Regions from separate parts of the Arthrobacter sp. UKPF54-2 genome, predicted to be linked through region 3. Evidence: riboswitches for the same ligand, from Rfam matches in the RefSeq annotation. Region 3 holds a riboswitch; each other region holds the start of a gene.

Region 1 (2,251 bases), 440 kb from region 3:
ACGGCAGCGCCGCGGCCACCAGCACGCCGTAGCTGCCGGCAAGCGAGGCCGCGTGGAGGTGGTCCACGTACGCCTTGGTAACCGGTCCCGGCGTTGCCGCCACTGCCCGGCCGGCCAGCCAGTTCCGGTGCAGCTCGGACTCCACTTCGAGGCACTGCTGTGCCGAACGGGACCAGAACAGCTGTTCGGCTTCCGACGGCGCGAGGGCGGACGCGCGGGACAGCACCCGGGAGTAGCCGTTGAGGTACAGGGCGTCCTGGCCGAGGTAGTAGGCGAACTCCCGTTCCGGCAGGGAGCCATCCGCGAGGCCGCGGATGAAGTCCAGGGCGTAGATCGCGTCCAGCCCGACGCCGGCGTCCGCGTCGAGGACCGCGGCGAAGTCGCCCTCGCCGGCGAAGGCAGGCGCGGACGGTGAACCGACCTGCTTCAGGTGGTGGAAATGGTGCACCGGACCGTTGCCGCGTCCGACGTCGAGGCGACCGGCTTCGCGAAGCGCGCCCAGCAGCCACGGCTTCGCCTCGCGCAGCGATGCCTCCCAGTCCCCCGTCCGGGTTTGCACCGTGGCCAGCGCCGAGGACAGCGAGCAGCCGGTGCCGTGGCTGTTGCGGGTGGCGATCCGCTCGCCCGGCACCACCACCGTTTCCGCACCCAGCAGTCCCCCGGTGTTGACGAGCGCGTCCGGGCAGCCCGCATCGGCGTCGCCGTCGGCGCCGACGTCCTCGAGGTGGCCGCCCTTGACCAGGACGGTGGAGCCGGTCAGCGCCGCGAGCCGTTTGCCCTGGTCCAGCGCCGCGTCCCAGTCCGCGGCGGTCTCGTCGCCGAGCAGCATGGCCAGTTCGGCGAGGTTCGGGGTGAGGAGGTCCGCGAGCGGGAGCAGACCCTGCAGGGCCGTCTCCGCCGATTTCTGCAGCAGCCGGTCGCCGCTGGTGGCCACCATCACCGGGTCCAGGACCACGACGGCGGGGCGGACCCGCTCGAGCCAGGAACGGACGGCGTTGATCACCGCGGCGTCGCCGAGCATGCCGATCTTGACGGCGTCGATGGTGATGTCCTCGCTGATGGCGTCCAGCTGGGCGGTGAGAAAATCCGCCGGCGGGACGTGCACGGAGCGGACGCCCTGGGTGTTCTGGGCCGTCAGCGCGGTAATGGCCGCCATGCCGTAGCCGCCATGCGCGGCGATGCTCTTCAGGTCCGCGTGGATGCCGGCGCCGCCGGAGGGGTCGGAGCCCGCAATGGCGAGGACACGCGGAATCGGCGGCAGCCCGGGTTCTCCGGGTGCGGCGTCCGGGAAGGCGGACCGCAGGAGGGAGGTGGGCTGGGCCGGCGCCGCCGGCTCGGTGGAGGCCGGCTGGGTCGATGAAAACAAGAGACATCCCTTCGCCGGTGCTAACCGGACAGGTTCAACGGGTCTGGATCTCAGCCGGCTCGTTGCGCGGCACCCCGTGTCAGTCCCCCAGCCTAGCCGTCACTGCCCGGCCGCGCCCGCACCGCTGCGGTTGTTACCGGGACGCCCGTTAACGAACTCGCGGGTACCGTCCGGGCTGGACGCGATGGTGCGTCTGGCCCGGTCGGTACCCGCGGGTGGCGGCGTCTGCCCGGTGCTATAGCTCCGAGGCGGGCACGCCGACGCCTAGGATGATTGGCTCGCTGGCTGCCGGCTTGGCGGCCACCTTCGCCGGCTCCGGGGCCTTGGCTTCGTGGACCGATCCGGCGGCCGACGGAGCGGCCGCGCGCTGCTGCACGGACGTCTCGTTGGCGGCGCCCTGGGCGCGGCTGGCGCTCCGGTTCCGGCGTACTCTGCGCGGCGCCGTGGTGTCCGTGGCGGCGGCCTGCGCTACCGGTGCCTTGGCGGCTTCCTGGCGGACGGGTGTCTGCGCAGCGGGAGCCTTGGCGGCTTCCTGCCGGACGGGTGCCTGCGCAGCCGGTACCTTGGCCGCTTCCTGGCGGGCAGGTGCCTGCGGTTCGCGGGTGCGGGCACTCGGGGGCTGGATCCGTGCGGTCCGGGCACGTCCCCGGCCACGGGTGGCACGGGACGGCACCGGGGCGGCCGTTTCGGCTGCTTCCGCTGCAGGGGCCTGCGGTGCGGGCTCAGCTTCAGCTTCGGGTGCTTCCGCACCCTGTTCCGCTGCCGCCGGCTTGTTGGCCTCGGCGTCGCCCAGGTTGGCAAAGGCCTCGGTGAGCAGATCCAGGGTCAGCGCCGGCTGCTGCGCTTCCTCGGCGTGCTCGACGAAGGGCAGCGCAACTTGCTCGC
Region 2 (2,251 bases), 780 kb from region 3:
TGGTGGGTGTGGCCGGTGCTGGTGGTGGCGTGGATCTTCCAGCTGCTGACGGTGCCGGTCTCGGCCCACATGGTGGGACGGGCCGGCTACCGCACCAAACACCTGCACCCGGAGCTGCTCAGCGCGGACGAGCTGGAGGCCGTGGTGCAGCAGGCGGCCGGGAAGAGCGGGTTCACCGACGACGACGTCGAGTGACGCCGCCGCCGGGACACGCGGCTCTCTACGAGGCGGCTTAGACCAGATCCTGGGTCTTCGCGAAGCGGGTGATCGCGCGCTGCGTGCCGCGGTTGGCGAGGACCTGGATGATGGCGCTGACCGAGGCCGAAATCAGGGCGAAGGTCAGGGCCTGGCGCAGCGTGGTGGGAACGTCGTCGTCGTGGCCCTTGGGCGGCTTGTTGCCGGTGGTCTTTTCCCAGACGGTGTCAACCACCTTGGTGCCGACGAAACCGGCGACGAGGCTGATGCCGGTGCCAAGCAGTTTGATGAAGATGTTCATGCGTCGTACTCCTTGCGGGAGGGAACAGGGCTTCCCCTAGCCTAGCCTCCCCTGGCGCCCCGGCCGCCGAGGAATTCGGTCAGGGCCTCGACCACCAGCTCGTGGTCGGCCTTCTGCGGCAGCCCCGAGACCGTGACCGTGCCCACCGCCCCGGTTCCGCGCAGGTAGATGGGGAACGAGCCTCCGTGGGCGGCGAACTCCTGCTGGTCGAACCAGGCGTTGTCCTCGATCCTGCGCCCGGCAGCCCGGGCACGCAGGCCCACCAGCAGCGACGGGACCTCATACCGCGAGGCCGTGCGCTGCTTGGCCCTGATCCAGCGCTCGTTGTCAGGGGTGGCGCCCTCGAGGGCCGCGTGGAAGAGCACCTGCTCACCCTTGGTGATGTCGATGGCGATGGGGTGGGAACGCTGCCGGCCGAGTTCCACCAGCAGGAACCCGAGCTCAAGCGCGTCATCCTTGCTGAAGGATTCGAACTGCAGTTCGTCGATTTCCGTCAGGATCCGGCCGATGAGCGCGGCCAGGGCTCCCGGCGGCTGCGGATCCGCGGAGTCCGGGTCGTAGTCGGGGGAAGGCGCTGGTGCGTCGCTCATGGGACTCAGCTTCCGTTACGTTCTGCCGCTGCGCAAGCCTTACCGGGTGTAAACTGGCCCAGCCCACAAGGGCGATTTTAAATACGACAGGGGAGCGCCGCCGTCGGCAATCCGGAGCAGTCCGGGGATCCACAGGTGGGCGCTGAGAGTGCGGACAGCCGCAGACCCTCGAACCTGATCCGGTTAGTACCGGCGCAAGGGAGTCGAGTTCTCAGGGTGCCCGGCACCACGGCGGAAGCCGCGCTCAGCCGGACCACCCTCCCCTCCTGTACCTCAGGAGGACGATATGACTGATATTTCTGCGAAGCAGACACTGGCCACCGGCAAATACCACTGGCGTGTGGTCGACATTGTGCTGGCAGCGTTGATCGCCGTTGCCGGCGGCGTGATCTTCTGGGCCTGGTCCCAGGGCTCCAACCTCGTAGCCGTGCCGCTCAACGCGGTCTACCCGCCGCTGACCGGGCTCTACGCCGGCGGCTGGATGATCCCGGCGGTGCTCGGCATGCTGGTCATCCGCAAGCCGGGGGCCGCGCTGTTCTGCGAGACCGTGGCCGCCACGGGCGAGCTGATCATGGGCTCGCAGTACGGCGCGTCCGTGCTGTTCTCCGGCTTCGTCCAGGGCCTCGGCGCTGAACTGATCTTCGCCGCCTTCCTCTACAAGCGGTTCAACCTGCCGGTGTCCCTGCTGGCCGGCGCCGGCGCGGGCCTGTTCTGCGGCCTCAACGACTCCTTCCTGCCCTGGGGCTGGAACATCGCCTACGAGGCCGGTGACAAGGCCGCCTACATCGTCTTCTGCGCCGTCTCCGGTGCCGTGATCGCCGGCGGACTGTCCTGGCTGGCCACCCGCGGGCTCGCCAAGACCGGGGTGCTCGCCTCGTTCGCGTCCCGCAAGGCGGCATCGGAACCCGTGTTCTCCTGATGCCCGCACACGCATGACATCCCTCGACGCCGGCCGCCCAGCCGCGGTCACCGCCCGCGGCTGGGGCTGGCGGCACGCCGGCCGGCCCCGGCCCGCCGTCAGCGGACTGGACCTGGAGATCCGCCCGGGAGAGCGTGTGCTGCTGCTGGGCCCCTCCGGCGCCGGCAAGTCCACGCTGCTGTACGCCCTGGCCGGGGTGCTGGGGGAGGGGCCCGGCCCGTCCGCAGCCGCTTCCGCCGACGCGGA
Region 3 (2,251 bases):
CGGCATCGGCGCCGGCGTCGAGCGCGGCGAGCAGCGCGCGTGCCGCCCCGGCGGGATCGTCGGCCTCGGTGATCGCCCGGACCACCACGACCCGGCGCGCGCCCGCCTCCACCACCTGCTCCACGTTGCCCAGGTCGATGCCGCCGATCGCAAACCACGGCACCACCCCGGCGACCCGGCCGCTGTCGCCGGCCTCGGCCCGTTCAATCGCCGCCGCGGCGTAGCGCACCAGGTCCAGCCCGACGGCGGCGCGGCCCGGCTTTGTGGGTGTGGCCCAGACCGGACCCACGCAGAAGTAGTCCAGTCCGCTCCGGCCCGGGGCCGCGGCGATGGCCGCGTCAACCTGCTCCGGGGTGTGCGTGGACATGCCGATCACGGTGCCCTTTCCCAGGAAATCCCGGGCCGCGGCGAAGGGAATGTCCTTCTGGCCAATGTGGAAGACCGGCGCCCCGGCCAGCGAGGCGAGGTCGGCGCGGTCGTTCACGGCCCAGAGCCGGCCGTGCCGCTGCGCTACGGAGTGCAGGACCTCCAGGAGTTCGAGCTCCTCGGCCGCCTCCAGCGACTTGTCCCGCAACTGGATGATGTCCACCCCGCCGGTGAAGGCGGCGTCGACGAAGTCTTCGAAGTCGCCGCGGCCCTTCCGGGCATCGGTGCACAGGTACAGGCGGGCGGTGGTGTGGACATCCTGGCTCATGCCCCAAGCCTAGTTCCTCTAAACTGGGCGGATACCGCGGGAGCCCGCGCGGGCCGTCACACGGCCGCCGGGCTGAGAGGGCGTCAGAGCCGACCGCTTGACCTGATCCGGCTAGTACCGGCGTAGGGAAGGAAACCCATGGACGCACCAGTCCCGCCATCGGCCGCCCCGGCGGACCCCTCAGCACATCGGTACGACGTCGCCGTAATCGGCGGCGGGGTGGTCGGCCACGGGATCGCCTGGGAAATTCGGCGCTCGGGCCGTTCCGTGGCCCTGATCGACGACGCCCCCGGCAGCGGGGCCAGCTGGGCGGCCGCCGGCATGCTGGCCCCCGTCAGCGAACTCCACTACCAGGAGGAAGCGCTCCTGGCGCTCATGCTGGAGGCCGCCCGGTTGTGGCCCGGCTTCGCAGCCGGCCTGGACGGCGGCACGGGGGCGGGCCAGGAAGGGGCGGGCGGCACCGGGTATCTCACGACGCCGACCCTCGCCGTCGGCGCGGACGCGGCGGACCGCCGGGCGCTCGCGGACCTGCGGGCGGTGCAGCAGGCCTGCGGCCTCGCCGTGGAGCCGCTGACCGTGCGCGAGGCGCGGGCCCGCGAGCCGCTGCTCAGCCCCGGGATCTCCTGCGCCCTCGACATACCCGCCGACCACCAGGTGGACCCGCGCCGGCTGCTCGCCAGGATCGGAGCGCTGCTGCGCGCGGACGGCCGGTTCGAGGCCGTGCCCCGCCGCGCCGCCGGGCTGCTCTGGGACGGCGGCCGCGTCGCCGGCGCCGGCCTCGAAGGCGGCGGGGAGATCCGCGCGGACGAGACCGTCGTGGCCAACGGGCTCGGGGCGGCCGAGCTGCAAGGCCTGCCCGGGGGACTGGCCCTGCCGCTGCGTCCGGTCTACGGGGACATCCTCCGGCTCCGCGTGCCGCCACGGCTCCGACCGCTGCTTCGCTCCACCGTGCGGGGACTGGTCCGGGGGGTGCCGGTGTACATCGTCCCCAGGGAGGACGGCACGGTCGTGATCGGCGCGACCCAGCGCGAGGACGCGCCCACGCAGTCCGGCGCGGTGTCCGCCGGCGGCGTCTACCAGCTGCTGCGCGACGCCCAGCAGCTGCTCCCCGCCGTCGCCGAACTCGAACTGCTTGAGGCCACGGCGCGGGCACGGCCGGGAACGCCTGACAACGCCCCGCTGCTGGGGCGCGTTGGCCGCGGCGGAACCGGGCAGGACATCGAGGGGCTGATCATCGCCACCGGGTTCTTCCGGCACGGCGTCCTGCTGACCCCTGTGGCCGCCGCGGTCTGCCGGGAGCTGCTGGACGGGCCGCCGGACCCGCGCTGGGCGGCTTTCCGCCCGGACCGCTTCTCCGCCCGACGGGATTCAGCACAGGACTTTTCACCGAAAGACAGGACAACAGCATGAACATCAGGCTCAACGGGGCACCGCACACCCTCGCCGACGGTGCCACGGTCAGCGCCCTCGTCAGCGGCGTCACCGGCCGGCCGCTGGCCGCTGACGGCCAGGCCACGGACGGCCGAAAGCTCGGCGTCGCCGTCGCCCGCAACGCCG

The links. Region 3 has a riboswitch for thiamine pyrophosphate ahead of thiO (glycine oxidase ThiO). Riboswitches for the same ligand answer to the same signal wherever they lie in the genome.
Region 1: linked by a shared signal. The riboswitch ahead of E7Y32_RS12315 (bifunctional hydroxymethylpyrimidine kinase/phosphomethylpyrimidine kinase) and the one ahead of thiO (glycine oxidase ThiO) in region 3 are both predicted to bind thiamine pyrophosphate.
Region 2: linked by a shared signal. The riboswitch ahead of E7Y32_RS06510 (ECF transporter S component) and the one ahead of thiO (glycine oxidase ThiO) in region 3 are both predicted to bind thiamine pyrophosphate.

What each region holds. Positions count from the first base shown of each region.
Region 1 covers NZ_CP040174.1:2,666,956-2,669,206, reverse strand. Annotated here, with positions in the region: gene E7Y32_RS12315 (bifunctional hydroxymethylpyrimidine kinase/phosphomethylpyrimidine kinase) at 1-1,303, opposite strand, end outside; TPP riboswitch at 1,356-1,453, opposite strand; gene E7Y32_RS12310 (Rne/Rng family ribonuclease) at 1,602-2,251, opposite strand, start outside.
Region 2 covers NZ_CP040174.1:1,437,921-1,440,171, forward strand. Annotated here, with positions in the region: gene mnhG (monovalent cation/H(+) antiporter subunit G) at 1-195, shown strand, start outside; gene E7Y32_RS06500 (DUF4235 domain-containing protein) at 233-496, opposite strand; gene E7Y32_RS06505 (heme-degrading domain-containing protein) at 538-1,086, opposite strand; TPP riboswitch at 1,165-1,305, shown strand; gene E7Y32_RS06510 (ECF transporter S component) at 1,373-2,005, shown strand; gene E7Y32_RS06515 (ABC transporter ATP-binding protein) at 2,019-2,251, shown strand, end outside.
Region 3 covers NZ_CP040174.1:2,222,417-2,224,667, forward strand. Annotated here, with positions in the region: gene thiE (thiamine phosphate synthase) at 1-694, opposite strand, end outside; TPP riboswitch at 721-841, shown strand; gene thiO (glycine oxidase ThiO) at 833-2,104, shown strand; gene thiS (sulfur carrier protein ThiS) at 2,101-2,251, shown strand, end outside.